DNA from 4 places in the Streptomyces sp. NPDC056222 genome. Region 2 is predicted to be linked to each of the others. Evidence: riboswitches for the same ligand, from Rfam matches in the RefSeq annotation. Region 2 holds a riboswitch; each other region holds the start of a gene.
What was found. Region 2 has a riboswitch for cyclic di-AMP ahead of ACFC0D_RS32970 (M23 family metallopeptidase). Riboswitches for the same ligand answer to the same signal wherever they lie in the genome.

Region 1 (7,066 bases), on a different contig from region 2:
CCACGGTCGACTACGAGGAGCGGTTCGGCACCTCGCCGTTCGCGGACTTCCCGGCCGAACTGGGCCGGTTCGAGGAGCTCGGCTGGCTGGATCCGACGGCCCCGGCCGGGCTGCTGCGGCTCTCGCCCGAGGGCCTGGCCCACTCGGACGCGCTCGGTCCCGCACTGTTCTCGCCGGCCGTCCGGGCGGCGATGGCCGCCTACGAGCCGAAGTAGCGGAGGTGACGGCATGGACCTGACGATCCTCTACCGGGGCCCGCTCGCCTCGTGCGACTACGACTGCCCCTACTGCCCCTTCGCCAAGCGCCGTGACAGCCACGAGCAGCTGCGTGCCGACCGCGCCGCGCTGGAGCGCTTCTCCGCCTGGGCGGCCGCGCAGAGCGGCGACCGGCTGAGGATTCTCTTCACCCCGTGGGGCGAGGGCCTGGTCAGGTCCTGGTACCGGCGCACGCTCACCGAGCTGTCGCGCCTCCCCCACATCGAGCGGGTGGCGATCCAGACGAATCTGAGCTGCCGCACCGACTGGCTGGCCGAGGCCGACCCCGAGACCCTCGCGCTCTGGTGCACGTACCACCCGGGGCAGACACCGTACGACCGTTTCCTCGCCAAGTGCCGCGAACTGACCGCCCGGGGCACGCGTTTCAGCGTCGGGATCGTCGGCCTGCCGGAGCACCGGGAGCACGCGCGGCGGCTGAGGGACGATCTCCCGCCCGAGGTGTACCTCTGGGTGAACGCCGCCGAGGGGCACACCTACACCGACGAGGAGGCCGATGGCTGGACCGCCCTCGACCCCCTCTTCCCGTACAGCCGCCGCCCGCACCCCTCAGCCGGTCTCCCCTGCCGGACCGGCGAGTCGGTGATCTCGGTGGACGGTGACGGGACGGTGCGACGCTGCCACTTCGTGAAGGCCGAGCTCGGCAACCTGTACGACGGTTCGTACCGCGCCGCGCTGCGGCCCCGCGCCTGCCCTCTCGCCCTCTGCGACTGCCACATCGGCTACGTCCATCTGGAGACGCTGCCGCTGTACGACGTTTTCGCCGGAGGCGTCCTGGAACGGATCCCCGCCGCGCTCAGAGGGGCATGAGGTCCGGGCGCTTGGCCTCCACGTGGTCCCCCGAGCTCTCACCCCGCAGCCGCCGCCCGATCCACGGGACGAGGTACTCCTTCGCCCAGTGGATGTCGTCGCGGCGCACGTCCAGGGTGTTCCGCGGCGGCAGCGGCGGCCACGCCTGGTCCGGGTCCGCCGGCACCTCCATGCCGAGGACCTGGGCGGCGCGCAGCGCGACCCGGGTGTGCCCCTCGGGCGAGAGGTGCAGCCGGTCGCCGTCCCAAGCCCGCCTGTCCTGCACCGACTTGAGCGACCACAGGTCCAGGACCGGGCAGTCGTATCGGTCGGCGACGGCCCGGACATGGGCCGTGTAGGTGGCGATCTTGCCGCGCAGATGGCGCAGGACGGGTACGTCGCGGGTGTCGAAGCCGGTCGTCACCATGACCGTGCCCACGGCCGAGGTCAGATCCGCGACGGCGCGCTCGAAGCGCTCCGCGACATCGTCCGGGTCGGTACCCGGGCGGATGATGTCGTTGCCCCCCGCGCAGAAGGTCACGAGGTCGGGGGCGAGCTCCTTCGCCCTGGGGACCTGCTCCTCCACGATCTGGTCGAGGAGGCGGCCGCGTACGGCCAGGTTGGCGTAACGGAATGCGTCGTGCTCCGGCAGCTGGTCGGCGAGCAGCACCGCGAAGCGGTCCGCCCAGCCGACGTACTTCCCATCGGGCCCGGGGTCTCCGACGCCCTCGGTGAAGCTGTCACCGATCGCCGCGTACGACCCGAATACGTCCATGTCTCTTGATCTCGAATCGTCTGCCACGGGAGCTCATCTTTCCCTTATGGGTGTGACCTACGCGACCGTAAGGAGGGGTTGACGCCGGGTGAGATACGCCACCGGTCAAGATTCCGCCAAGCCGGAATACTGCGGAACGCGAAGAGGCCCGGCACAACACGTGCCGGGCCCTTCGGGTGCTGGGTGTACGTCAGATGCTGACGCCGTGCGAGCGCAGGTAGGCCAGCGGGTCGATGTCCGAGCCGTAGCTCGGTCCGGTGCGGATCTCGAAGTGCAGGTGCGGACCGGTGGAGTTGCCGGTCGAACCGGAGAGACCGATCTCCTGGCCGCCCGTGACGGTCTGGCCGGCGGAGACGCCCAGCGAGGAGAGGTGGGCGTACTGCGAGAACGTGCCGTCGGCATGCTGGATGACGACCTCGTTGCCGTACGAGCCGCTGTTGCCCGCGGAGTAGACGGTGCCCGCGCCGACGGCCTTGACCGAGGTGCCGGAGGAGGCGATGAAGTCGACACCGGTGTGGTAGCCGGAGGACCACATGGCACCGGAGGCGCGGTACGGGGTGGAGACGCCGCCGCTGACCGGGGCGACCCAGCCGGAGGACGCGGCCTTCGCGGGAGCGGCCGGCGCCGGCGTTGAGGTCGAGGCCTGGGTGGACTCGACCGCGCCGCGGTCGGCGCTGCGCGAGCTGCGCTCACCCGAGCCGGTGGAGGACTTCTCCGCCTTGGGTGCGGCCTTCGGGGCGGCCTTCGGAGCGGCCTTGGGCGCGGGCGCCTTCGCCGTCGACTTGGCACCGAGCGTGAGCTTCATGCCGGGAAGGATCAGCGAGGGGTTCCCGCCGACGACCTGGCGGTTGTCCTCGTAGAGCTTCTTCCAGCCACCCGCCAGGTGGTGCTCGGAGGCGATCTTCGACAGGTAGTCGCCGCGGACGACGGAGTACGTCTTCGGCTTGGCGGTCTTGTCGGCGGCGGGGGCCTTCGCGGGAGCGGCGGCGACGGCGGCGACGGCCTGCTCGGGCGTCACGGTCGGGGCGCCCTTGTCGGCGGCGTGGGCTCCGGTCGCACCGAGGAGCGGCAGGGCGACGACGGCGCCACCGGTGCCGGCGGCGACGAATCCGCGCGTGATCGGGTTGACCTTGGGACGGCGGTGCTTACCCTTTGCGGGCATGGCGAATTCCTCTCCGTCGCCTGCGAGGTGAGCTGTCGGGTTCGGACTGGAGATGTCCGGCCGCGTTCTCACGCGGCTTAACCCCAAGCCGTCCGGATCGAGCCGGTTCGGCGTACTTACCTGGGTCCCCCGCTCCTGCCGTACGTGGATGGGTGCGGATTCCGGGCGGTGGCAGGATTCGGCGGTCCGACCGGATTGACGGTGACCGTAGACGAGCGGAGTCGGCGCGAACAAGCCACCGTTTTTCTCTCGCATTCAGGGCCGGGATATTCACGCCGAATTCCGGTCACCCTCCGTGGAGGGCGGAGCGCCGATTCCCTTTTCCGGCAGGGAGATCGCCCGGAACGATCAGGCACGGTCCGTCACTTTTATGACGCTGCTCACGCACCCGAACCCATCTCCCCTATTACCAGGGCGCGTTATACCTAAGGGCCCAATTCGGACAGAACACCCATTCCCATACCCCGGGGGTAGGCGGAGCCGACCCCACCCGGGATGATTGCCCCAGGAACCGATCTCGATCAGCCAACCTTCAGGAGCACTCGTGACGCAGCAGCTGCCGCAGATCCCGTCGACCGAACCCGAGCTCACCGGGGTGCGCAACTTCCGGGACGTGGGCGGCCTGCCGACCGTGACAGGCGGATCGGTGCGATTCGGACGGCTCTTCCGCAGCGGCCACCTCGCGCACGCCACCGAGGAGGACGCGGCCTTCCTCTCCACCCTCGGGCTGCACACGATCTTCGACTTCCGCAACCAGGCGGACCGGAAGGTCGAGGGCCCGGACGTCGAACTTCCGGGTGTACGAAATGTGAACATACCGCTCAATGACCCGGCCGACGGCAAGGAGTTCTGGAAGCTGGTCAGCACGGGCGAGCTGGAGCAGCTCCGCGCCATCCTGGGTGACGGCAAGGCGGCCGGCCGAATGTCCGATTCGTACCGGAAGATGATTGTCGAGCGGACCGCTGAGCACAGCCGCATCCTGCACGCGATGGCCGAGGACAGCGTTCCGGCGCTGATGCACTGCGCGGCCGGCAAGGACCGCGCGGGCCTGTCGATCGCCATCTCGCTGCTCGCGGTGGGTGTCGAGCGCGAGGCGATCGAGGCCGACTACGTGAAGTCGAACGACCCGCACCGCCGGTACAAGGTGCGCCGCAGCTCCACCGCCGCGGACGCCATGTCGCCCGAGGTGATGGAGCTGCTCAGCCCGCTCTTCGACGCGCGCGTCGAGTACCTGCGGGCCTCGTTCGAGACGATCGAGCAGACCTGGGGCACGGTCGAGAGCTACCTCACGGACGGCCTCGAGCTCTCTCCCGAGACGCGGGAGCGGCTGCGCGAGCGACTCGTCGTCGAGGCGTGACCCCGCCCCCTACTGGTTCTGCCCGCCGAGCATGAACAGCAGGTAGAGGAACCCGGCGAAGAGGTGCCCGGCCACCAGATAGGCGAAGAGCCGGAGCACCAGACCCTTGGGGAACTTGCCCCCGTCGCGCTCTTCGCCGGTGACGGGTGCGGACTTCTCGGACATATCGGCCCCTTCCGAAGGGCTCAGCGCGGATACGGAGTTCCGTCGCCGAGACACAGCTCGGCAGCGGGGCTCTGCATCAGCGTGTGGACGAAGAGCAGCTCGGCCCCGCCGCGGCCGGCGGCGCCGATGCGGTGCGGGGTGAGCGAGTCGAAGTGCGCGCTGTCCCCCGGGTCGAGTACGTGCACGGTGTCGCCGAGTGCGAGCCGCACCTGCCCTTCGAGGACGTGGAGCCACTCCTCCCCGGGGTGGACGCGCACGATGTCGGTCCGGGTGGCGTACGGCACGTGGACCCGGAGCGCCTGCATCGCGCGGCCGGGGCCACCGGCCTGGCGATAGATCCAGCCGTCGGCCTCGACGGGCTCGGACCGACCCGCCCTGACGACCGGATCACGCTCGGGCGGAACCTCCCCCAGGAGCTCGGCGACCGTCGTACCGTAGATGCGGGCGAGGGCGAGCAGCATGGGCAGCGAGGGCTGCCGGCGGCCCGTCTCCAGCCGGGAGAGATGGGCCGGGGAGAGACCGGCCCGCTGGGCGGCGGCCTCCAGGGTCAGCCCGCGGCGTCGGCGCAGGGCGCGCAGCTGGGGCGCGACGTCCGGCAGGACATCGGGTGCGGCGGGGTCCGGGGACCGCTCCCCGGGGAGGTGCTCCATGCCTCCATTCCGCCAGGATCTTTCCTCTGAGGCAACATTCTTGCCTCAGAGGCAAAAGCCTCGCGAGGCCGAAGATCAGCGCTGTGCCACCGCTTGCTTGACCAGCGTCTTCCCGAAGTCCCACATCAGTCCGCCGCCCCCATGGGCGTCGTCCATCACGGCCGTGAAGGCGGTCACGAAGCGGTCCACGTCCTCCTCGTCGATGATCAGCGGCGGGATCAGTTTGATCACCTCGAGGTGATCGCCCGAGACCTGGGTGAGGATCCGGTGCCGCTGGAGGAGCGGGACGACGACCATCTGGGCGAAGAGCCCCTTGCGGGCCGCCTGCAGCATCGTCCACCGGCTGCGCAGCCCGAGCGAGGACGGCCGCCCGAACTCGATCCCGATCATCAGCCCGCGTCCGCGGATCTCCTTCAGCAGCTCGTAGCGCGGGACGAGCTCCTTCAGGCGCGAGGACAGCAGCTCGCCCACCCGGCGCACATGCGCCACCGTCCCCTCGTTCTCCATGACCGAGAGCACGGCGAGCCCGGCGGCCATGGCCTGGGCGTTCGAACCGAAGCTGGCCGAGTGGACGAGGACCCGGTCCATGGACGAGTAGACCTTCTTGAAGATCCAGTCCTTGCCGAGCGTCGCGCCGACCGGCACATAGCCGCCGGAGAGCGCCTTGGCGACGCAGACGAGGTCCGGTTCGACACCTTCCTCGTGCTGGTACGCGTAGAAGTCCCCGGTCCTGCCGAGCCCCGTCTGCACCTCGTCGACGATCAGCAGCGCGCCGCGTGCGTGCAGCAGCTCCTGGGCGGCGCGCAGGAAGCCGGGCGGCGCCTCGTGCACCCCCTTGCCCTGAATGGGCTCGACGACGAACGCGGCCACGTCCCCCTTGCGCAGCTCCCGCTCCAGGGCCTCCAGGTCCCCCAGCTCGATCGCGGTGTCGGGCAGCAGCGGGGCGAAGCCGTCCCGGAAGCCGTCCTCTCCGTTGACCGAGAGGGAACCGGTGGTCAGGCCGTGGAAGGCGTGGGAGCAGTACAGGACCCTCGGCTTCCCGGTGGCGTACCGGGCGAACTTCAGCGCGGTCTCCACCGCCTCCGTGCCGCTGTTGCCGAAGAAGACCCGGTCGAGGTGCGGACTGTGGGCGAGCAGCTCCTCGGCGAGCAGCCCGGGCAGGGGCTGGCAGTCGAAGCGGGTGAGGTCGGCGAGGGAGGCGTCCAGGACGTCGTGGAGAGCTTGGCGGACGACGGGGTGGTGCCGGCCGAGGCCCATGACACCGAAGCCTGCGAGCATGTCGAGGTGGTCGCCGCCGTCGACGTCCCAGAAGTGGGCACCCTCGGCCCGCACGTAGACCTTGTCGAAGCCGATGGTGTGCAGCATCCGCGGAAGCTGGTGGTTGAGGTACCGGGTGTGCAGCTCGTAGCGCTCGGCGCCGCGTTCGGCGAGCAGCGCCGCGAGGTCGAACTCCTTGGTCATCGCCCCTTCTTCCGGGTCAGTGCCGCGCTGATGTCTCCGGCGATCTCCACCGGGGTGAGGCCGAGATCCGCGAGCACCTCGCCGCGCTTCGCGTGCGCGAGGAACTGTTCGGGGATTCCGTACGTCCGCAGGGGTACGTCGACGCCCGCGTCGCGCAGGGCCTGGCCGACCGCCGCCCCGACGCCGCCCGTGCGGCTGTTGTCCTCGACGACCGCGACCAGGCGGTGCCGCTCGGCGAGCGGGGCGAGGGCCTCGTCGACCGGTTTGACCCAGCGCGGGTCGACGACGGTGCACCGGATGCCGCGTGCGGCCAGCAGGTCTGCGGCGTGGAGGCAGACCTCCGCCATCACGCCGACGGCGACCAGCAGCACCTCCGCGTCCGACTGCGCGGCGGGATCCGGCTCCGAGCCGAGATCCGGCCGGACGGCGTTGCC
Region 2 (7,066 bases):
CGTCCCTGCCCGGGACACCGAGGAGCCCGACTTCACGGCTGTCCCGGACCGCGCCCAGTGGCGTTACCGGCCCCGCCGAGCGTTCTGGCGCAGCAAGGTGGTCCGGGCGGTCGCCGTGGTCACGCTGCTCACGCTCTGCGCGCTGGTGATCCTCGCGATCGTGCGGGACCAGACCGGCACCGAGGGGTTCCTCGTCGGCCTCGGCCTGGCCGTCCTGCCCGTCCCTCTGCTGGTCGCCGCATTCCGCTGGCTCGACCGCGTCGAACCCGGCCCGTGGCGGAACCTGATCTTCGCGTTCTGCTGGGGCGCCTTCGCCGCCGCGCTCGTCTCGATCATCGCCAACTCCTTCGCGGTCCGCTGGATAGCCACCGCCACGGCCGACCCCGCGTCCGCCGACACCCTCGGCGCCACGGTCGTGGCACCGGTGGTCGAGGAGAGCGCCAAGGCCGCCGCCGTACTGCTGATCTTCCTGCTGCGCCGCCGCGAGTTCACCGGTCTCGTCGACGGCGTCGTGATCGCCGGCCTCACCGCAAGCGGCTTCGCCTTCACCGAGAACATCCTCTATCTCGGCCGGGCCTTCGGCGAGGACCAGGAGATCGGCACGACCGGCATCGGCTCGATGACCGCGGGCACCTTCTTCGCACGGATCGTGATGTCGCCGTTCGCGCATCCGCTCTTCACCGTGCTCACCGGCCTCGGCTTCGGCTTCGCCGCCCTCGCCGCCCGGCGCCAGCGCGTGCGGCGCGTCCTGCTGCCGGTCGCCGGTCTCGTCCTCTCGATGGGCGTGCACGCCCTGTGGAACAGCTCGGCGACCGTCCTCGGACCGTGGGGCTTCATCGTCGTGTACGGCATCTTCATGGTGCCCGCGTTCGGTCTGCTGACCTGGCTGGCGATATGGAGCAGGCAGCGGGAGCTGCGCACGATATCCGGGCAGCTCCCGGCGTACGCGGCGGCCGGCTGGCTCTCCCCCGCCGAGCCGCTCGCGCTCTCCTCGATGCGGGCCCGCTCCCTCGCCCGCGACTTCGCCCGCCGCACGTACGGCCCGGCGGCCGCCGTAGCGGTCGGGGAGTACGAGGCGTTCGCGACGACCCTCGCCTTCCTGCGCCACCGCGCCCAGCGCGGCGCGGGCGCACCTGACTTCCTCGCCCGTGAGCAGGAGCTGCTCCACCACCTCTGGCAGCGCAAGGCGGTCGCATCCCCCGCCCTGACCTACGCCGCGCGGGCGACGGGCCAGGTCTGGGCGCCGCCCCAGTACCTCGACTACGGCGGCTACAACCCGTACCGGAGCTAGATCGCGGGGCGCCTCCGGGTCGGTCGGCCGCATGTCGGGCGCGGCCGGACGCCGACGGCACCGCGGATGATGCGGTGTTCCGGCACCCCTGACGTCGGGGGTAGCGCCAGGACCGCCTGAATCGTGGGGGTGCCGCAGAACCGCCGGAGTCGTGGGGAGCGCAACGAGGGACGCGCCCCCGCGCGAAGAGCGTGGGGGCGCGTCGAAGACTCGGCGGCCTCAGCGGCCTGGGATTCCCGGCCGGATCAGACCGACAGGCCCTTGTCCCGCAGCCAGGCGGCCGGGTCGATGCCGTCGCCGCCCGCGGTGTGGACCTCCAGGTGCAGGTGCGGCCCGGTCACGTTGCCGGTCGCGCCGACACGGCCGATCGTCTCGCCCGTGCCCACCGACTGGCCCACGCTCACCGTCATCGAGGACAGGTGCGCGTACCAGACCTCCGAGCCGTCCTCCAGCTCGAGGACGATCCGGTAGCCGTACGAGCCCGACCAGCCCGCCGACTTGATGGTGCCGCCGTGGACCGCCTTGACCGGGGTGCCGGTGGGCGCCGCGAAGTCGAGGCCCGTGTGGTAGCCGGAGGACCACATGGAGCCGGACTGGCCGTAGGTGGAGGTGAGGGTGTACGAGGACGTGGGCAGGGAGTAGCTCGCGGCGAGCTTGGCCAGCCGCTCCGCCTCGGCCTTGGCCGCTGCCTCCGCCTCCGCCTTCTTCTTCGCCTCGGCGGCGGCCTTCTCGGCCGCGGAGGCCTTCGCCGCCGCCTCGGCCGCTGCCTTCTCGGCGGCCTGCTTCTCCGCCTCGGCCTTCTCGGCCGCGTCGGCGGAGGCCTGCTGCTGCTCGGCCTGCTGGAGGATGCGGGCGCGCAGCGCCTCGCCGGCGTCGGCGGTGGACTCGGACGCGGAACCGCCGCCGGTCTTCTCGGCGCTGTCGGCCGAGAGGGTGAGGGAGGCGGTGAGCGGCTGCGGGTTGTTCGTCCCGGAACCCGTACCGTCGGCGCCGTCCTCGTCGGAGATGAGCTCGCCGACGCCCGGCAGTTCGGAGGCGTCCGGGAGGTTCAGGTCCGGGAGCGATATGGAGACCGGGGGCTTGTCCTTGGCGGTGGCCATGCCACCCGCGCCGACGGCCGCGATGACACCGACGCCGAGGACGGTGGAGGAGCGGGCGAAGGCGGAGCGCTGCTTCACGACCCGGTGGCGGCCACCGGAGCGGGCCTGCTGGCGAAGGGAGTCCTCGGTGGGGTTCCACTCCCCCCACGTCGTGGTGTCGTCCGTACCGGCGGCGCCCGGCGCACCGAACGCTTGGAACCCGTCGAAGGTGTCTTCGGGGGCAGGGGTGTTGGACGCCACGGAGGCGTACTCCTTTCCTTCCTTCTCGCCTACCGGGTTAGCTGACGGGTTCGGAGCAGGAAGGTCTCCTACGAGCGGTGTCGCACGGATGCGACGGTGCCCGATTCACCCCAAGTGGTGGTTCCCCGGTTCCTTTTCAGGATTCGGCGCGTGCGCACGGTGCCGTCTCTTGCGACGGCTGGGACGACCGCGCTGCGTTATCGAACGTTAATAGACAGGAGGGCCGGATTCCAAGCTGTTCCGAGTGATCATTCAAGGGATTGAGGCAGTACAGCCCGATTTGACCCCGCTTCAGTTAACCCCTGCCTGAAAGAGTTGGAACTGACAGTGTGTCAGTTGTTATCGCAGCGGTACCTCTCCACTACGCATGGTCACGGCACCACCGGCATCGTCCGCCGCCGCTCCGGCTGCCCGGTCGCCGGACGGCTCACGGCGAGCAGCGCCATGTCGTCCGTGGAGCCGCCGCCCGTGTAGCGACGGACGTCGTCGACGAGCGCGTCCAGCAGCTCCTCGGGACCCGGGAAGATCCGGCCGGCGAGCCGCTCGGCCGGATCGTAGAAGGTGCCCTCGGCGTCGCGCGCCTCGGACAGCCCGTCGGTGTAGAAGAGCAGCGTCGCGCCGGGCGGGTACGGGCTCTCGTCCGCCCGGTCCGGCCAGGCGGCCAACTCGCCCATGCCGAGCGGCAGCGCCGGCTCGCTCGGCGCCAGAAGCTCCAGGCCCCCGTCCGCGTGCAGCAGCAGCGGCTCGGGGTGACCGCGGTTCACCACCCGTACGTGTCCGTCCACGCGCGGGATCTCGGCCAGGACGGCCGTGGTGAACCCCTCGAAGGCGTCGAGGCTGGAGCGCCGCGTGCCCTCCCGGGCCAGCGCCCGCTCCAGCCGCTGCGCGACGCCCTCGAGGGTCGCCTCCTGCTCGGCCGCCTCCCGGAAGGCCCCGATCACGATGGCGACCGCCTCGACCGCGTCCAGCCCCTTGCCCCGTACGTCACCGACCACGAGCCGCACCCCGTACGGAGTGTCCTGGACGGCGAACAGATCGCCGCCGATGAACGCGTCCGCCTGCGCGGCCTCGTAACGAGCCGCCACCTGAAGGCCGCCGATCCGCTCGGCCGGCGTCGGCAGGACCGCCTTCTGGGCGGCCGCCGCGATCACCCGGGCCGAGGCGAGCCGCTCGCCGCTGCGCAGGACGACCCGGTTGATGAGCAGGGCGAGGGCGGCGACGGTGGCGACGGTGAACGTCTCGGTGAGGGAGGGAACTTCGGTGGCCGTGTGGTTGTAGAGGTGCAGACCGACGCCGGCCAGGATCGCGGCGATGCCGGTGAGCAGGGTCGTGAGCATCGAGAAGAACGGGGCCGCGATGAGCGGAGCGGCCGAGAACATCGGGGCCGCCGTGTACGAGGGCGGGGTGGAGAGGTCGAAGACGACACCGCCGAGGATGACGAGTGGGGGCAGGGCCCGGATGAACCGCCGGGCCTGCTCGGCTCGCGGCCGCGGACGCCCGTTCACGTCGCCGCCCGCGCCTCGCTGCCCCTGCCCCACCTGTGCTCTCCTGCCCGGTCCGTACACGGCGACGGACGGTACCGCGCCCACCCCAGGGTGGCGGGAGCCGCGCCGCGCGGCGACCCCCGCTCGGCCGAGTGGGTGACACCTCCTCAGCCGCTCACCCCTACGCCCCCGCCCTTCACCTCCGCGCGCCCCCGGCCCTTACCCCCGAGCGCCCGGGACCGCGTCCGCGCTCAGCCGTCCGCCGCGCCCCAGGGCCCCCACCGCGCACGCGCACGCCAACCCGACCCCGCACAGCACCAGCCACGGCGTCGCCGACCACCCGGTCACATCGAGCAGCGCGCCCGTCCCCAGGTTCCCGAGCGTGATCCCGATCCCGCAGACGGTGTTGTAGAGCCCGTAGTGCGTGGCCACCCACCGCCCGCCCGAGAGCGCGACGACCGTGTCCATCTCGTACGGGTACAGCACCGCGTTCGCGACCGCCAGGGCCGCCGCGCACAGCAGCAGCCCCCCGAGCCCGGGCACGGCCACCGGCGGCAGGAAAGCCGCGCCCATCAGCACGAGGCCGAGGACCAGACACCGCTCACGGCTCAGCCGGCGCGCGCACCAGGCCGTGATCCGCAGCTGGCCGGCCAGCGCGACGAGCGCGGAGACGACGAAGAGCGCGGTCGTCGCCGCCGTGCCGTCCGCCGCGAGCGGCAGCGCCAGATAGACCTGGAAGGACAGGACGTACGAGCCGGTCATCGCCAGCGAGAAGAGCCAGAAGGTGCGGTTGGTCAGCACCGTACGGAACTGGCCCCGCTCCTCGACCGCCTCCGCCGGCTTCCCCCGTACCGGAAGGTGCCGCAGCTGCACCAGCGTCAGTACGGCGAACAGCACCGCCGCCACCACGCACGTCAGCCGGAACGACACCCCCGTCAGCGCCACCCCCACCAGCGGCCCGAGCAGGATCCCGGCCTGGTAGTACGTGTTGAACAGCGCGAACGCCTCCACGCGTCGCTCCCCCGCCTCCGCCGCGAGATACGCCCGCACGGCCGGGTTGAACAGCGCCCCCGCCAGGCCCGTCGCCACCGAGGCGGCGACCAGCACCGGCAGCGACTGGGCGAAGGCGAGCGCCCCGAAGCCGGCCGTCCGCAGCGCGCAGCCCGCGACGATCAGCGGCTTGAAGCCGAGCCGGTCGGCGAGCGCCCCGCCGACCAGGAACATGCCCTGCTGGGAGAGGTTCCGTACGCCGAGGACGAGTCCGACGGCCCAGGCCGCCATCCCGAGGCCGTCGGCGAGATGAGCGGCGAGGTACGGCATCAGCATGTAGAAGCCGAGGTTGATCGTCAGCTGGTTGAGGAAGAGCAGCCGTACCGCGGGCTCGAACGTACGGCTCTGGCGCCAGATCCCGCCCTTGGCGGGGGCCGAGGCCTCGGTGCTCATCGGACCCGCTCCAGGACCCGGCGGGTCCAGCCGTCGACCCGGACGTCACCCTCGTACGCCGCCGGCTCCTCGCGCGTCGGGGCGTCGAGCAGCCCGTACGCCGCGCAGAACTCGTCGCTGAAGACCGTGTCGAAGTAGCGCTGGGGCCCGTCGGGGAAGACGGCCGCGATCCGTGTCCCGCGCGGGCGGGTGCGGGCCAGCCATCCGGCGACGAGCGCGACCGCGCCCACGCTCCAGCCGCCGGTGGCGAACTGACGCGACGCCAGGCGCCGGGCCGCCCGGACCGCGTCGGCCGGACCGACCCAGTGGATCTCGTCGAAGGCGGCGTGGTCGACGTTGCCGGGATGGATGGAGGAGCCGAGCCCGCGCATCAGGCGCTCACCGGCCGGGAGGCCGAAGACGGTGGAGTGGACGCTGTCCACGCCGACCAGCTCCAGGGCGGGGCTGGACGTGGCGCGCAGCGCGCGGGAGATGCCCGCGGAGTGCCCGCCCGTCCCCACCGCGCAGACCAGGACGTCGATCCGGTCGAGCTGCGTGGAGAGCTCCGCCGCGAGCCCGCCGTACGCCTCGGGGTTGTCGGGGTTGCCGTACTGGTTCGGCCACCACGCCCCGTCGAGGGCCGCGAGCAGCTCCGCCACCCGGTCCATCCGCGCCTGCTGCCAGCCGCCCCGCGGGCTCGGCTCAGGAACGACATGGACGGTGGCGCCGTGGGCGACGAGCATCCGCTCGACGATCGGCTCGAGACCGGGGTCGGTGACGACATGGACGGGGTGGCCGTGCAGCACGCCGGCCAGCGCGAGGCCGAGGCCGAGGGTGCCGGAGGTCGACTCGACGACGGGCGCGCCGGGCCGCAGCTCTCCGCGACGGCGGGCCTGTTCGACCATGTGGAGGGCGGCGCGGTCCTTGATACCGCCGAAGTTGAAGCCTTCGAGCTTGGCCCAGTAGCCGTCGTCCATCCACAGCACGGGGGTGTTGCCGACGGTCTGCGCGGCGACGGAGAGAGGACTTCCGGGCAGCAGGTTGTTCATCAGGAGTACGTCCTTGAGTGGGTACGCCGAAAGGGAGCCTGGTCGTGTCGTGCGACCCGGCTCAGTTCCGGTCCACTCCGAGGGTGATCAGCAGCCGGCCCGGCTCGGGGCCGGGTCCCGCCCGGTCACGGACGCAGCGCGCCCGCGGATCGGCGGGGAAGACCTCGTCGTCGGCGAGGAGTACGGCTCCGCCCGCATCGGACGCAGCGGGCTGCGGGACCGTCTGGGCGGGCAGATGGATGTCGAAGGACCACGTCTCCCCGGGGCGCTCGCAGCCGTGCGGCAGGGCGGGGGCGGTGACGGTGGTCGTGTCGTCCGGGGCGGCGAGCGGATGATGCCCCTGCGTCCCGTGGCAGACGCTCACCAGCAGGGCGAGGAGCGCGAGCAGGACGAGGACGGCGGGCGCCCGCCGTCGTACGTCGATCACTGTCTCGTCACGCATGGTGCGCGTGACACTACGGCGTGGCGGTGCACAGCCGC
Region 3 (7,066 bases), on a different contig from region 2:
CGACGCCCTCCACTTCAACCTGGGCTTCGTGGAGACGTACGACGGCGCGGACAATCCCGAGGCCTGGGCCCGCACTTCCAGCCTGGAGCTCGCGGACCGGCTGGCGGGCAAGCTGCTGCTCATCCACGGCGAGATGGACGACCAGGTCCACCCCGAGCAGACGCTGCGGCTCGCCGACCGGCTCCTCGCCGCCGGCAAGGACTTCGAGCTGCACATCGTGCCCGGCGCCGAGCACACGTTCATCGACTGCCTGGCCCATGTCCGCACCCGCTGCTGGGACTTCCTGGTGCGCGAGCTGATGGGTACGCAGCCTCCTGCGTACCGCCCGGCCCCCATCGCCATCGGCCCCGAGCTGCTCGGCGAGATGTTCGGCTGAGCCTGACACGCGCCGGAGGAGAGCGTCTTCGCTCTCCTCCGGCGCAACGTCAACAGTCGAGTCGCACATGGGCTGGTGATGCGCATGTGATCAACAACCCGTAACCTCCACCCGGCAAGGGGAAGCACGGGGTCCGATCACAACGGGGGACGTACATGACATACCGGCGCGCGGCGATACCGGCACTGGTGGGAGGGCTGCTGCTCACGGCGTTGCTGTGGTGGGCGGGAGCGAGTGCGCAGGCACTTCATCTGCCGGGCTCCGCCGGCGTCCTCGGCGGTCAGGTCGCCGCCGAGCTCGAGCGCTGGCTGCTTCCCTGGTCGTACGACCCACCGGCCTCGGTCCGGTTCGACGCAGAGGCCGGCGCGATCGGGGACACGGCCGTGACCGACGCCGACCGCTACCTCGGCCTGTACGCCACCGCGATGCAGATCCGGTTCTTCGCGGTCTTCGCCTTCTTCGTGTCCGGGGCGCTGCTCCTGATCCGCAGGCTGCCGCCGGTACGGGGCAGGCTGACCGCGGCGCTGCTCGCACTGTGGGCCTGGGGTCTGGTGGTCGGGACGCTCGCCGTCGCCGTCTCCGCACCGTGGCTGATCGCCTCGCACGGGCGCGGCAGTTACCGCATCCTGCCCCAGCTGGCGAGCGTGATCTCCACCGGGCGGCAGGCCCTGGTGGCGACCGCACTGGTCACGGCGGTCGTGACCGTGGCCGTCGCGCGCATCACCGCGAAGGGTGCCGGTCCGGTGCCGCAGGAGGTGGTCCCCGCTCGGGCCGCCCGCCTTGCCGCCACCGTCGGGACCGCTGTGATCGCCCTGTCCCTGGTGGTCCTCTCGTACCAGCCGGTCGCCGCCGCCATCCAGACGGTCTCCCCGGACGGCGGGCTGTTCGCCGAACCGGGCGATCTCCTGCGGCAGTGGCTGCTGCTCGGCGCATGGGACAGCCCGGCGGGCGTGCAGCTCGGCGACTGGCTCCTGTACCGCGCCGCCGACGTGCTGATTCTCGTCGTCGTGTGGTGGGCGCTGCGCCGGCTGCCTGTGCTGCTCACCCGGGTCACCGTCCCGGCGATGGCGGCGGGCGCGGTCTGCGCGACCGTCCTCGCGCTGCTGGCCGGCCAGCTCCTGCGGATCGCGACGGACGGGTCGGGCCTGCGCTGGGGGCTCCTGCACATGTCCGCCGTCCTCGGCGGAGGCGTGCCGGCCGCCCTGACCTGGGGCCTGGTGGCGGGCGTCGCGGCTGCCGTGACGCTTCGGGTGTCCGTGGGCCGCACCAGGACCACGGACGCCACGACCTCCGTACCGGAGTCCGCCCGGCCACGGCTCGACGCCTGACCTGCCGACGCCCGACCTCCCGACGACTGACCTGTCGGGGCGCGGACCTGGCGTGCCCTGTCCGCGCCCCCAACCGGTCAGGGGCGCGGACGGACCCGGTGCGGCCGTCCGCGCCCCGACATCGCCTGCCGGCTTTGCTACGAGCCCGGGGGCACGTACGCCTGTCGGCTCGCGCAGTTCCAGATCACCGGACGGGCCACCCACGACGCGTCGACGGCGACTCCGCCCACCCGGTCGTCGTCGGACACGGCGCGGGCCGTCGCGTCGCGGTCCGCGCCGAGCGACGGCAGCGCGAGGACCGGGCCGTGCCCCGGCCACAACTGAGCCTGGGAGGGCAGCAGCGGGGCGCCCTCCCGGTGGGTCGTCGCCGTACCCACTGCGACGCCCGTCGTCGGGCTGATCGCACCGAACTCACCCTCCTCCTGCCCGGCGAGGAGGCCGGGGGAGGAGCCGTGATCCTGGAACGGGGGCGCCCACGACCAGGGCTCGCTCTCCGGGTCGAACCGGTCGCTGACCGAGACGTACCCGACGACCCGCCCGGCGTCGTCGATGCCCTCGGCCATGTTGTGGACCAGATACTCGGCGCGCGCGACCGGCAGCGCACGGGCCGGGCCGCCGTCCCCCGGCCACAGCACCGGGAAGGAGCTCCAGGTGAAACCGTCGGGGCCGTCGTACGACTGCTCGGCCGCGCCGATCACATCGCCGCGCGCGTTGACACCGGTGATCCGCGTCACGACCGTGCCCGGTCCCGCGTCCGGCGGCAGCGCCAGGGTCCGCGTGACCTTCCCGTCCCGCCACACCTTCGCCGTGCCGTCGCTGTCGACGCCCGCGATCCGCCCGGCGTCGTCGACGTCCACATCGGACGCGCCCCGTGGCACCCCCTCGGCGAACAGCCGCACCGACGAGGCCCCGGGGCGGTAGCTGAACAGGGCGGTCGAACCGTCCGAGCGGCGGCCCACCCAGCCGGCCATGAGTCCCTGCCGGTTGACGGCTCGGACAGCACCCTCGTCGTAGCCCTCGGGCAGCGGCACACGGTGCAGCCGCTCACCCCTCCAGTACACCGGCAGGCCGCCGCTCGCGCCCACGGCCAGGCCGCGCGGGCCGAGATCGTGCACGCCCTCGGTGGAGATCCCGCCACGGGCGTCCGGCGGGAGCGAGGGAAGTACGGTCGGGCCGGACGTGCACCGTGAGGCGGTCGCGCCGGGCGTCTGGGCGACGGCCGGACCGGCAACCGTGAGCAGACCGGACACCGCGGCGACGGCCGCGCACAGGGCAAGCGTTCTCTTCATACGTCGTTCCCCCCAGGGACGGGATCCGCGATCCCCGTCGCGGATCATCAGTCGCCCATGGTGCACGCCATGAACGCGACATGGGGACGGAATGCCCCAGACCGCTTGGCGGGACGCCGAAGCCCCGGCCCATGAGGGACCGGGGCCGGGGCGTGGAGTCGACGCGGAGCAGGGGATCAGTACGGCCCGTTGACGTTGTCGATGGAGCCGTAGCGGTCCGCGGCGTAGTTGCAGGCCGCGGTGATGTTGGCGACGGGGTCGAAGAGGTCCATCGACGTGCCCGGCACGTGGTAGGCGAGGAAGGTCGGCTCGATGACCTGGAGGAGACCCTTGGACGGCGTGCCCTTGACGGCGTTCGAGTCCCAGAGGTTGATGGCCTGCGGGTTGCCCGAGGACTCGCGCATGATGTTGCGGTGGATCCCGTCGTACGAGCCCGGGATGCCGTAGCGCGCCATGACGTCCAGCGACTCGCGGATCCAGCCGTCGAGGTTGTTGGCGTAGGTCTTCGCCGGGGCGGCCTTGGGGGCTGCGGCGGCGGCCTTCCCGGAAGCCGCGGCGGCGGGCTTCGCGGGAGCGGCCTTGGCGGGAGCGGCCTTGGCCGGAGCGGTGCTCCGCTGCTGCGAGCGGTCGGCCCGGTCGGCGTCCGAACGGGCCGAGGACTTCGACTGCTTGGGCTGCTTCGGGGCGGTGGCGGATTTCCCGCTGAGCGTCAGTTCGAGGCCAGGGTGGATAAGTGACGGGTTGTCACCCACGGCGCTGCGATTCGCGCGGTACAGGGCCTTCCAGCCGCCCTGGACGTCCTGCTCGTGCGCGATCACCGAAAGGGAGTCGCCGCGGACGACCTTGTAAATCTTGGCGGCAGAATTCTGGGCGGCCGGAATTGATTCCGCGATCTTCGCCGGGGCGCTGAAGACGGTCTTCTCGGCGGGGGCGGTCGCGGGGGCCGTCTGGGGCGTCGCATGAGCGGTGGCCGTGGCGACCAGGGGCAGGGCCAGTGCGGCGCCACCCGTGCTCGCAAGGGCGATACCGCGGGTCAGGGGACGTCGCTTGGGGCGCCGGTGCTTACCGTGTGCGGGCATGATGCATTCCTCTCCGGCGCCTGCGGGGTGAGCTGTCGGGTTCGGGCTGGAGATGCCCGGCCGCACACGTGCGACTTCACCCCGAGCCGCTCCGGAGAATCCGGACCGGCGAATAGTGGGTCCCCCGCTCCTGCCTTCGGGTGAATGATCGGTCTTTTCGGACGGTGGCAGGATTCGGCGATCCGTCCGGGTCGAGGTGACCGTAGGCGAGAAATGTCGACAGAAACAAGACGTCGCGTACGTGGGTAATTCGCCGAGGGGATTTCCGCCGCGCCCACCCCGCCGAACTTCCTTGAAGGGCAAGGGGACGGAAGGTGCGAGGAGATGGTTGCAGGCCCTTTGCGTGATTCATCTCACCAGGGGTGTCAAATCGGTCATTAGGGTAAATTCAGGTGAGTTGAGAAAAGGGACACAAGGGATAATAAAGACCCTTGTGTCCCTTTTGGTGGGGAGTGCGGCTGTGTGTCAGCCTGTGATGCTCGCGGTGCCGGTCTCGATGTGGCCCGTGTAGCGGCGCGACCAGGTGCCGTCGATGTCGGCGAGGACGGTGAAGTCGTACCAGCCGTTGTGGTACGCCACGGCGTTGAAGTGGTCCTCGCGCGAGGAGTTCGCCGCCACCGTGTACGTCCACGGCCCGTCGGAGCGGTAGGCGTTCGAGCGGATGGTGAACGTCACCGGAGTGGTGGAGGCGTTCTTCATCGCGAAGTAGATCGCCGTCTTCCCCGTGCCCGGCTCGGTCGCGAAGCGCGCCGCGACCTCGATCGCCTTGCCCGGCTTCGAGGCGTCGCCGATGAAGCGGCGCAGGAAGCGGTTGGGGCCCATCATCGAGATGTCGTACTTGCCCGACCCCGAGCCCGTCCCGATGTTGAAGTAGTCCGTGGACGTCGTGCCCGCGTCGACGGTGTACTGCCACGCCGCCGTGGACCGGTGCTGGTGCGGATGGATCGTGAAGTGCGCCGCGCGCTTCGCCTGCGAGCCCTGGTTCGTCATGGAGAACCAGGCCAGGATCTTGCCCGCGGCACCGAACTCGAACCGGTCGAGGTTGCCGTTGACCTGGTACGGCAGGGCGCGCGCCGGGCGGGTGCCGGCCTCCTGCGCGGGCAGGGCGTTGTCCTGCGGGACCGGGTTGGGCAGGGGGGCGCAGGTCGACTGCCCGATCACCTTGGCGGTGGACGGGAGCCCCGCGGGAACGCCGAAGACGGGGTTCCCGAAGTCGAAGACCCCGGTCAGGTCGCCCGTGACCTTGCGCCGCCAGGCGCTGATGTTGGGGCACGCGGCGGGGGTGCCGAGGGCGGACGTCCAGGTCTCCATGAACCGCAGGACGGAGGTGTGGTCGAAGACCTCCGAGCTGACCCAGCCGCCACGCGTCCACGGGGACATGACGAGCATCGGGACCCGGAAACCGAGCCCGATCGGGACGCCGTCGAGGTACTCGCCCGGGGTTCCGGGCGGCGCGACCGGCGGCGGGACGTGGTCGAAGAATCCGTCGTTCTCGTCGTAGTTGAGGAAGAGGACCGTCCCGTCGAACACCTCGGGATTCGCGGCGAGCGCGCGGTAGACGAGGTCCACGAAGTGCGCGCCGTCGCCGGGCGGGGCGTACGGGTGCTCGGAGAAGGCCTCGTTGGCCACGACCCAGGAGACCTGGGGGAGCGTGCCGGCGACGACGTCGGCGCGGATCGCGGCGGCGATGTCGTCCGGGGTCGAGCCGGTGACCTTGGGAACCGACCCCATGCCGCGGTCGTACAGCGGGTCGCCGGGCCGCGCGTCGGTGAACTTCTTGAAGTACGCGAGGCCGTTGTCGCCGTAGTTGTCCTGCGCGTTCTGGTAGACCTTCCAGCTCACTCCGGCACGCTGGAGCGCCTCGGCGTACGTCTCCCAGGTGAGCCCGGACTCGTCGCCGCCGTCCTTGCTGGAGGCGTCGATCCTGCCGCTCCACAGGAAGGTGCGGTTCGGGCCGGTGGCGCTGAGCGCCGAGCAGAAGTACGCGTCGCAGATCGTGTAGTTGTCGGCGAGGGCATAGTGGAAGGGGATGTCACCGCGGTCGAGATAGCCGAGGGTGCGGGTGTTGCCGACGCCGGTCACCCAGTTGTCCATACGGCCCGCGTTCCATGCCGCGTGCTGCGAGGTCCAGCTGTGCGGAAGGTCGCCGTTGCACTGGGCCAGGGTCTCGCCGTCGACGCCGCCGGCGGGCGGGGTGGCGCTGAGCTTCCACGGGTACTGGCGGCCGCCCCAGTTGGGCTGGTTGAACGTGCCCCAGCCGCCCGGGATGTTGCCCGCGGCCCGGTCGCCGAAGCCGCGGACGCCGCGCAGCCGGCCGAAGTAGTGGTCGAAGCTGCGGTTCTCCTGCATGAGGATCACGACATGCTTGACGTCGGTGAGCGTGCCGGTGGCGGCCGCGGCGGTGGCCGATGCCGTGCCCGTGGGGAGGGCGGCGCCCGCCATGAGACCTGCCCCGATCCCGACGAATCCCCTGCGGCTGATGGGAGTCATGCCCCGCCTCTCGCGTCACTGCGTGCCCCAGCGGCACACCGTGGACAGGATGAGGGAGGGTGGCTTAAAGGTATAGATCCGTGCGGTAATTCTTGGGTGAACTTCCGATGGGCGGCAGTTGCATGGTGGTGATTGGTGAGATGCCGTACCAATGACACGCGGTCGTGTGGGACTGCGGCACGACGGAGCCTCGCGGGCGACGAGTGAGGCTCCGCCCTGCCCCGGTTCGCCTCACGGCCTCCTGACGGGCGGCGCGGACACCCCGACGCGGTCCGCGGCCGCCTCGGTGTGCTTCTCTGCCGTTCGGGCCGCGAGCACCTGCGCCAGGGGGGTCGGTGCCAGGGTGCGGTCCAGGTTCGTGCGCATCGTGGTCGCCGCGTCCAGGACGTAGTTCTGGCGGACCTTCCACGGGCTCCGGTCGCCCTGACGCGGGAAGGCGTCGATCGAGCGCCGGACGTAGCCCGAGGCGAGGTCGAGCAGGGGCCGCTCGCGCAGCGTGCCCTC
Region 4 (7,066 bases), on a different contig from region 2:
TGCCCACGGCGTCGAAGGCGCAGTCGCGGTCGGCGCGGGTGGCCGTCCTGCCGCCGACGGACCGTGCGCGGGGCCTCGCGCGGCGGTGGCACCCGCCTGCGGCGGGGCCGCGCCTGCCGAGGAGCCGACGGCCCCCGTCGCGCCCCTCCGGGGGGTCGGTCGGGTGCTGGTCGCCACGGCGAGGGCTTCCGCGAGGCCGCCCATCTCCACGTGGACCACGACCACCGGCTTCGCGAGGGCCGGGGCGGAGGCGACCGCGTCGCGGAGCGAGGCCGCGAGGACCTCGCCGTCGCCCGACTCGACGGCGCCGTTCTCGCCGACCCACGGGATCGCCGTCACGACGACCGCGTCACAGGCGTCGTCCACGAGCGCCGCCGCCAGCGCGTCGCGGAAGTCGGCCGGGGTCGCCGCCGTCGTCAGGTCGATCGGGCGCTGCGGACGCAGCCCCTCCGTCAGACACGCGTCGTACGTCAGCAGTCCGAGCGACTCGGAATTGCCGAGGATCGCGACCCGGGGCCCGGTCGGCAAGGGCTGGCCCGCGAGCAGCAGGCCCGCGTCGACGAGTTCGGTGACCGTGTCGACGCGGATGACCCCGGCCTGCCGGAGCAGCGCGGAGACGGTGGTGTGCCCGATGCGGGTGACCGGTACCCGGTGTCCCGGCGGCGCGCTCCCGCTGTGCCGGGCGCCCTTGACCACCACCACCGGCTTGACCCTCGCCGTCCGCCGGGCCAGCCGGGTGAACTTCCGGGGGTTCCCGATCGATTCCAGGTACAGCAGGACGACATCGGTCGCCGGGTCGTCGTACCAGTGCTGGAGGAAGTCGTTGCCCGAGACGTCCGCCCGGTTGCCCGCGGAGATGAAGGAGGAGAGGCCGGCGCCGCGCCGGTGGAGTCCGGCGAGCAGTGCGATGCCGATCGCGCCGGACTGGGTGAAGAGCCCGATCCGCCCGGCGGCCGGCATCTGCGGCGCGAGCGAGGCGTTCAGCCGGACGTCGGTCGAGGTGTTGATGATCCCGAACGCGTTGGGTCCGATGATCCGCATCCCGTACGAACGGGCCTGCCGCACCAGTTCACGCTGTCGCTCCCGCCCTTCGGGCCCGCTCTCCGCGTACCCCGCCGAGAGCACGACGAGGCCCTGCACCCCGTGCTCGCCGCAGTCGGCGACCGCCTCCGGAACCCGCTCGGCGGGCACGGCGACGATCGCCAGGTCGACCGGTTCGCCGATGTCCCCGACGGAGCGGAAGGCCGGCGCCCCGTCGAGCGTGGTGCCCCCGTCCCCGAGGGCGCGGTTCACGGCGTACGTACGGCCGGTGAACCCGGAGTCCAGCAGGTTGCGCAGGACCGTCCGGCCCACCCCGCCCGGCGCGCGTCCGGCGCCGATGACGACGACCGAGCCGGGTGCGAGGAGGCGCTGCACCGAGCGCGCCTCGGCCCGCTGCTCCCGCGCGCGCTGCACGGCGAGCGAGCGGTCGGTGGGCTCCAGGTCGAGGTGCAGCCGCACGGCGCCGTCCTCGAAGCTGCGCTTCTGGGTGTATCCGGCGTCGGTGAAGACCTTGATCATCTTGGAGTTGGCGGGCAGCACCTCCGCCGCGAACCGTCGGATGTCCCGCTCCCGCGCCACCGCCGCGATGTGTTCGAGCAGCGCGGAGGCCACGCCCCGTCCCTGGTGCGCGTCCTGGACCAGGAAGGCGACCTCGGCCTCGTCGGCGGGGGCGCTGGCCGGCAGCCCCTGCTCGTTGATGCGGTCGTACCGAACGGTGGCGATGAACTCCCCGCCGACGGTCGCCGCGAGACCGACCCTGTCGACGAAGTCGTGATGGGTGAAGCGGTGCACGTCCTTGGCGGAGAGCCGCGGGTAGGGCGCGAAGAAGCGGTAGTACTTCGACTCGTCCGAGACCTGCTCGTAGAAGCTGACCAGCCGGTCGGCGTCGTCGACGGTGATGGGCCTGATGCGCGCGGTGCCGCCGTCACGGAGGACCACATCCGCTTCCCAGTGGTCGGGGTAGGCGTGTTCCGGTTGTTCCGGCTGTTCCGACGCGCTCTGCATGGGGCAAGCGTACGGCCGGGGTACGTCAGTGGCACCGGTCGCGCGGCGTCTGTGTGCCATGCAAGGTAGGAGCACCGAAACGGCCCTGGGACAGGGTCCGAAGGTCGGCTTCGAGCATCCCGCCACCCGTGAGAGACTGGTCTAGACAACCCGCTTGAGACTTGAAGGGCAACACCATGGCTGAGCGCCGCGTCAACGTCGGCTGGGCCGAGGGCCTGCACGCCCGCCCCGCCTCCATCTTCGTCCGTGCCACCACGGCCTCCGGCGTCCCCGTGACGATCGCCAAGGCCGATGGCAACCCGGTGAACGCCGCGTCGATGCTCGCGGTGCTCGGTCTCGGCGCGCAGGGCGGCGAGGAGATCGTGCTCGCTTCGGACGCCGATGGCGCCGAGGCCGCTCTGGACCGTCTGGCGAAGCTGGTTGCCGAGGGGCTCGACGAGCTTCCCGAGACCGTCTGACCGAATTCCGACGGAGCCGCACACGCCGAAATGAAGGCGAGTGCGGCTCCATTGTTTTCCCCGCCGATCCGACCACCGGCATTCCGGAATTCCGGGCAGCACAAAGAAAGCCCGAGAATTTCTATTCTTTGTATACGGCCCGCGTGTTAATTCTGGGCGCTCGCGGTGTTTACGACGTGTTGCGAAGCCCTCACACGTGAGCGCTCCTGGCGCTTCAGCCGGTGCTGCGCCAGCGAGCGCTCGGCGTGCAGCGCGGTCAGGGTGCGGGCCCGTTCGGCGTCGCCGCGCGCCACGGCGTCGACGATCGCCCCGTGCTCGGCCCACGCCTCGACCGGCTGGGCGGCGGGCTCGACCGCGTACATCCAGGCGATCTTGTGCCGCAGCTGGGTGAGCAGCGCCGTGAGCGCCGGACTGCCGGAGGCCTGTGCCAACGTCTCGTGGAACCAGCTGCCGAGCGAGCGCAGATCCTCTCCCTGACCGCGCCTGGCCCGCTCCTGCCCCAGCCTGACCAGGCCCCGCAGCACCTTGAGATGGGCGTCGGTGCGCCGCTGCGCGGCGCGGGCTGCGCCCAGTGGCTCGAGCAGTGCCCGTACGTCCAGCAGGTCCGCCGCCTCCTGCTCGGTGGGTTCGGCGACATGGGCGCCCGCGTGCCGGCGGCTGATCACGAAGCCCTCGGACTCCAGGGTGCGCAGCGCCTCACGGACGGGGACGCGGGAGACCCCGTAACGGCGGGCCAGCTGCTCCTCGGTCAGCCGGCTGCCGCACGGGAGGACCCCGGACACGATGTCGTCCCGAATCGCCGTGCATACCGACTGCGCGGGAATGCGCATCTTCGACCTCCGCCTTGATCCGCGCGAAACCGGTTCGTCGGCGACTCTATTGCAGCGGGACGGAATTTCCGAAGGCGATCCGGGAACATGGATATCTTTTGGCCAGCGAAAAGCCCCGGCTCAGGACGAGCCGGGGCTTTTCTGACGCTGTTCCGTGGCTGCGGTCAGACGTTCACGCCGCGGGCGCGCAGATACGCGACCGGGTTGATGTCGGAGCCGTACTCGGCGGTGGTGCGCGCCTCGAAGTGGAGGTGCGGGCCGGTCGAGTTGCCGGTCGAGCCCGAGAGGCCTATCCGCTGGCCCGGGGTGACGGTCTGGCCGACCGAGACACTGATGGACGACAGGTGACCGTACTGGGTGTACGTGCCGTCGTTCATCCGGATGACGATGTTGTTGCCGTACGCGCCGCCCCAGCCGGCCTCGACGACGGTGCCGGAGCCGACGGAGACGACCCGGCTGCCGGAGGCGGCCCGGAAGTCGACGCCGGAGTGGCTGCCGGAGGACCAGAGCGCGCCACCGGCCTGGTAGCTGGTGGTCACGTACGAACCGGCGATGGGGAGCTGGAAGGAGTTCAGACGCTTGCGCTCGGCCTCGCGGGCGGCGCGCTCCTTGGCCTCGCGGATCTCCTTGGCGCGGGCCTCGGCCTTGCGCTTCGCCTCCGCCTTCGCCCGGGCCTCGGCCTTGGCCCGCTCGACGGCCTCGGCGGCCTCGCGCTCCTGGGCGGCGGCCTGGGCGTCGATCGTGGCCGCGAGGGTGTCGGCGGCGACGATCTGGGTCAGGCCGGTGTCCTCGAAGGAGGGGGCGTCCGCGTCGGCGGCGAGCGCCGGTGAGGCGAGGGTTCCGATGACGCCGGTGGTGGCGATGGTCGCGATGCCGGCGATGCCCGCGCTACGGCGCGCCATACGGCTCGGACCACGATGCTTCCCGGTGGCACGGGTGAACGCCATGTAGTGGCTGATCCTTTCCTTCCTTCTCGCCTACCGGGTTAGCTGACGGGTTCGGAGCAGGAAGGTCTCCTACGGGCCCCTCCGCACGGATGCGAAGGCGTCCGATTCACCCCAGGGACTTCGTGTGGGTCCCCGGCTCCCCAGGCTCGCGCCTGACGGGGACTCGGCGATGACTGTCCGATGCCACGGGCTCGCGGCGGGTGCAACTGGCGAACAGCCGGACCGACGCTAAGCGGACTGTCTTTCAATCAGCAAACAGACACGCCCGTTTGTAAGACATGCCACAGGGCATACGCCCACCCTTTCCCTCAATACGGACAAAGAGGAGGACCCCGCCATACTGTGATGACGGGGTCCTCGAAGTGGCGCGAGGTTGTCTTGATCAGCCGGTGACGACAGTCACTTCGCCGATGCCGAGGGCACGCACAGGCTCCTCGATCTGCGCCGCGTCACCGACGAGCACGGTGACAAGACGGTCCACCGGGAAGGCGTTCACGACCGCCGCCGTCGCCTCCACCGTGCCGGTCTCGGCCAGGCGGGCGTACAACTGCGCCTGGAAATCGTCCGGAAGGTGCTGCTCGACCTGGTCGGCGAGCGTCCCGGCGACGGAGGCCGCCGTCTCGTACTTCAGCGGCGCCACACCCACCAGGTTCTGCACGGCCACATCGCGCTCGGCGTCCGTCAGCCCCTCGGCGGCGAGGGTGCGCAGCACCTTCCACAGGTCGTCAAGTGCCGGTCCGGTGTTGGGGGTGTCGACGGAGCCGCTGATGGCGAGCATCGAGGCGCCGTGGCCCTCACCGTCGGACCGCAGCACCTGGCCGAAGGCACGGACGCCGTACGTGTAGCCCTTCTCCTCGCGCAGGACGCGGTCCAGGCGCGAGGTGAGGGTGCCACCGAGGCAGTACGTGCCGAGGACCTGGGCCGGCCAGACACGGTCGTGCCGGTCGGCGCCGACGCGCCCGATGAGCAGCTGGGTCTGGACGGCGCCCGGCCGGTCGACGATGACCACCCGGCCGGTGTCGTCGGCCGTGATCGGAGGCATGGGGCGCGGCTCGGCCGTGTTCCCCGTCCACGCGCCCAGCGACTCGGCGAGGACCTTGTCCAGGTCCACGTCGGTCAGGTCGCCGACGACGACGGCCGTGGCCGTGGAGGGCCGCATGTACGCCTCGAAGAAGGCGCGGACGGCCGTGGCGTCGATCGCCGCCACCGTCTCCTCGGTGCCCTGGCGCGGCCGCGACATGCGCGACGTCGCCGGGAACAGCTCCTTGGAGAGCTGCTTGGCCGCCCGGCGGGCCGGGTTGGCCGTCTCGTGAGGGATCTCGTCGAGCCGGTTGCGCACCAGGCGCTCGACCTCGGTGTCGAGGAAGGCCGGCGCGATCAGCGCTTCGGCGAGCAGGCCGAGCGCCTTCGGCAGCCGGGAGACGGGGACCTCCAGGGAGACCCGTACGCCCGGGTGGTCGGCGTGCGCGTCGAGCGTGGCGCCGCAGCGCTCCAGCTCGGCGGCGAACTCCTCGGCGGAGTGCTTGTCCGTGCCCTCGGAGAGGGCGCGGGCCATGATCGTGGCCACGCCGTCCAGGCCCTCGGGTTCGGCGTCCAGCGGGGCGTCGAGGAAGATCTCGACGGCCACCACCTGCTGGCCGGGGCGGTGACAGCGCAGCACCGTCAGGCCGTTGTCCAGCGCTCCACGGCCCGGGGCCGGGAAGGCCCAGGGCTTGGCGGTGCCCGGCTCCGGCTGCGGGTGGAACGTCATGCTCGTCAAAGACGCGGCAGCGTCGGTCACTGGTCCGCTCCCTCTTCCTCGTCGCTGTCGCTCTGTTCGGTACCGGTCGGCTCGTAGACGAGCACCGCGCGGTTGTCCGGGCGCAGCCGGGCCTTGGCAACCGCCTGCACCTCCTCCGCGGTGACGTCCAGGACCCGGTGCACGGCGGTGAGGGCGAGCTGCGGGTCGCCGAACAGGACCGCGAAGCGGCACAGTTCGTCGGCCCGGCCCGCGACCGTGCCGAGCCGGTCCAGCCACTCGCGCTCCAACTGGGCCTGGGCGCGCTCCATCTCCTCGGGCGTCGGGCCCTCGGCGGCGAACCGGGCCAGCTCCTCGTCGACGGCGGCCTCGATCTCGGGCACCTCGACACCGCCGGACGTCTTGACGTCCAGCCAGCCCAGCGACGGCGCGCCAGCCAGCCGCAGCAGGCCGAAGCCGGCCGCCACCGCCGTGCGGTCGCGGCGGACCAGGCGGTTGTGGAGCCGCGAGGACTCGCCGCCACCGAGGACGGTCAGGGCCAGGTCGGCGGCGTCGCACTCGCGCGTGCCGTCGTGCGGGAGCCGGTAGGCGGCCATCAGCGCGCGGGCCGGGACCTCCTCCTCGACGACCTCGCGCAGCTGCTCGCCGATGGTCTCCGGCAGGGTGCCGTCGCGCGGCGGCAGCTTGCCGTCGTGGGACGGGATCGAGCCGAAGTACTTCTCGATCCAGGCCAGGGTCTGCGCGGGGTCGATGTCGCCGACGACCGAGAGCACCGCGTTGTTCGGCGCGTAGTACGTGCGGAAGAAGGACCGCGCGTCCTCGAGGGTGGCCGCGTCCAGGTCGGCCATGGAGCCGATCGGCGTGTGGTGGTAGGGGTGGCCCTCGGGGTACGCGAGGGCGGTGAGCTTCTCGAAGGCCGTGCCGTAGGGCACGTTGTCGTACCGCTGGCGGCGCTCGTTCTTGACGACGTCCCGCTGGTTCTCCATGGACTCGTCGTCCAGGGCCGCGAGCAGCGAGCCCATGCGGTCCGCCTCCAGCCAGAGCGCC

Region 1: it holds a riboswitch for cyclic di-AMP, as region 2 does, so the genes downstream of both, ACFC0D_RS16530 (peptidoglycan DD-metalloendopeptidase family protein) here and ACFC0D_RS32970 (M23 family metallopeptidase) in region 2, are expected to answer to the same signal.
Region 3: it holds a riboswitch for cyclic di-AMP, as region 2 does, so the genes downstream of both, ACFC0D_RS18660 (transglycosylase SLT domain-containing protein) here and ACFC0D_RS32970 (M23 family metallopeptidase) in region 2, are expected to answer to the same signal.
Region 4: it holds a riboswitch for cyclic di-AMP, as region 2 does, so the genes downstream of both, ACFC0D_RS28025 (M23 family metallopeptidase) here and ACFC0D_RS32970 (M23 family metallopeptidase) in region 2, are expected to answer to the same signal.

What each region holds. Positions count from the first base shown of each region.
Region 1 is NZ_JBHJTL010000030.1:1,641-8,706, reverse strand. It holds gene ACFC0D_RS16545 (STM4012 family radical SAM protein) at 1-215, shown strand, start outside; gene ACFC0D_RS16540 (STM4011 family radical SAM protein) at 229-1,083, shown strand; gene ACFC0D_RS16535 (SGNH/GDSL hydrolase family protein) at 1,070-1,864, opposite strand; gene ACFC0D_RS16530 (peptidoglycan DD-metalloendopeptidase family protein) at 2,028-2,999, opposite strand; cyclic di-AMP (ydaO/yuaA leader) riboswitch at 3,004-3,177, opposite strand; gene ACFC0D_RS16525 (tyrosine-protein phosphatase) at 3,544-4,356, shown strand; gene ACFC0D_RS16520 (DUF6126 family protein) at 4,366-4,521, opposite strand; gene ACFC0D_RS16515 (XRE family transcriptional regulator) at 4,542-5,171, opposite strand; gene ACFC0D_RS16510 (aspartate aminotransferase family protein) at 5,247-6,632, opposite strand; gene dxs (1-deoxy-D-xylulose-5-phosphate synthase) at 6,629-7,066, opposite strand, start outside.
Region 2 is NZ_JBHJTL010000107.1:15,148-22,213, forward strand. It holds gene ACFC0D_RS32965 (PrsW family intramembrane metalloprotease) at 1-1,291, shown strand, start outside; gene ACFC0D_RS32970 (M23 family metallopeptidase) at 1,537-2,631, opposite strand; cyclic di-AMP (ydaO/yuaA leader) riboswitch at 2,643-2,790, opposite strand; gene ACFC0D_RS32975 (PP2C family protein-serine/threonine phosphatase) at 3,003-4,220, opposite strand; gene ACFC0D_RS32980 (MFS transporter) at 4,335-5,558, opposite strand; gene ACFC0D_RS32985 (PLP-dependent cysteine synthase family protein) at 5,555-6,586, opposite strand; gene ACFC0D_RS32990 (hypothetical protein) at 6,648-7,028, opposite strand.
Region 3 is NZ_JBHJTL010000035.1:63,847-70,912, reverse strand. It holds gene ACFC0D_RS18675 (DPP IV N-terminal domain-containing protein) at 1-376, shown strand, start outside; gene ACFC0D_RS18670 (hypothetical protein) at 532-1,704, shown strand; gene ACFC0D_RS18665 (hypothetical protein) at 1,842-2,993, opposite strand; gene ACFC0D_RS18660 (transglycosylase SLT domain-containing protein) at 3,170-4,072, opposite strand; cyclic di-AMP (ydaO/yuaA leader) riboswitch at 4,077-4,262, opposite strand; gene ACFC0D_RS18655 (phosphocholine-specific phospholipase C) at 4,538-6,562, opposite strand; gene ACFC0D_RS18650 (flavin-containing monooxygenase) at 6,794-7,066, opposite strand, start outside.
Region 4 is NZ_JBHJTL010000073.1:21,065-28,130, forward strand. It holds gene ACFC0D_RS28010 (GNAT family N-acetyltransferase) at 1-2,046, opposite strand, end outside; gene ACFC0D_RS28015 (HPr family phosphocarrier protein) at 2,223-2,504, shown strand; gene ACFC0D_RS28020 (GntR family transcriptional regulator) at 2,651-3,334, opposite strand; gene ACFC0D_RS28025 (M23 family metallopeptidase) at 3,499-4,281, opposite strand; cyclic di-AMP (ydaO/yuaA leader) riboswitch at 4,294-4,460, opposite strand; gene ACFC0D_RS28030 (M16 family metallopeptidase) at 4,664-6,031, opposite strand; gene ACFC0D_RS28035 (M16 family metallopeptidase) at 6,058-7,066, opposite strand, start outside.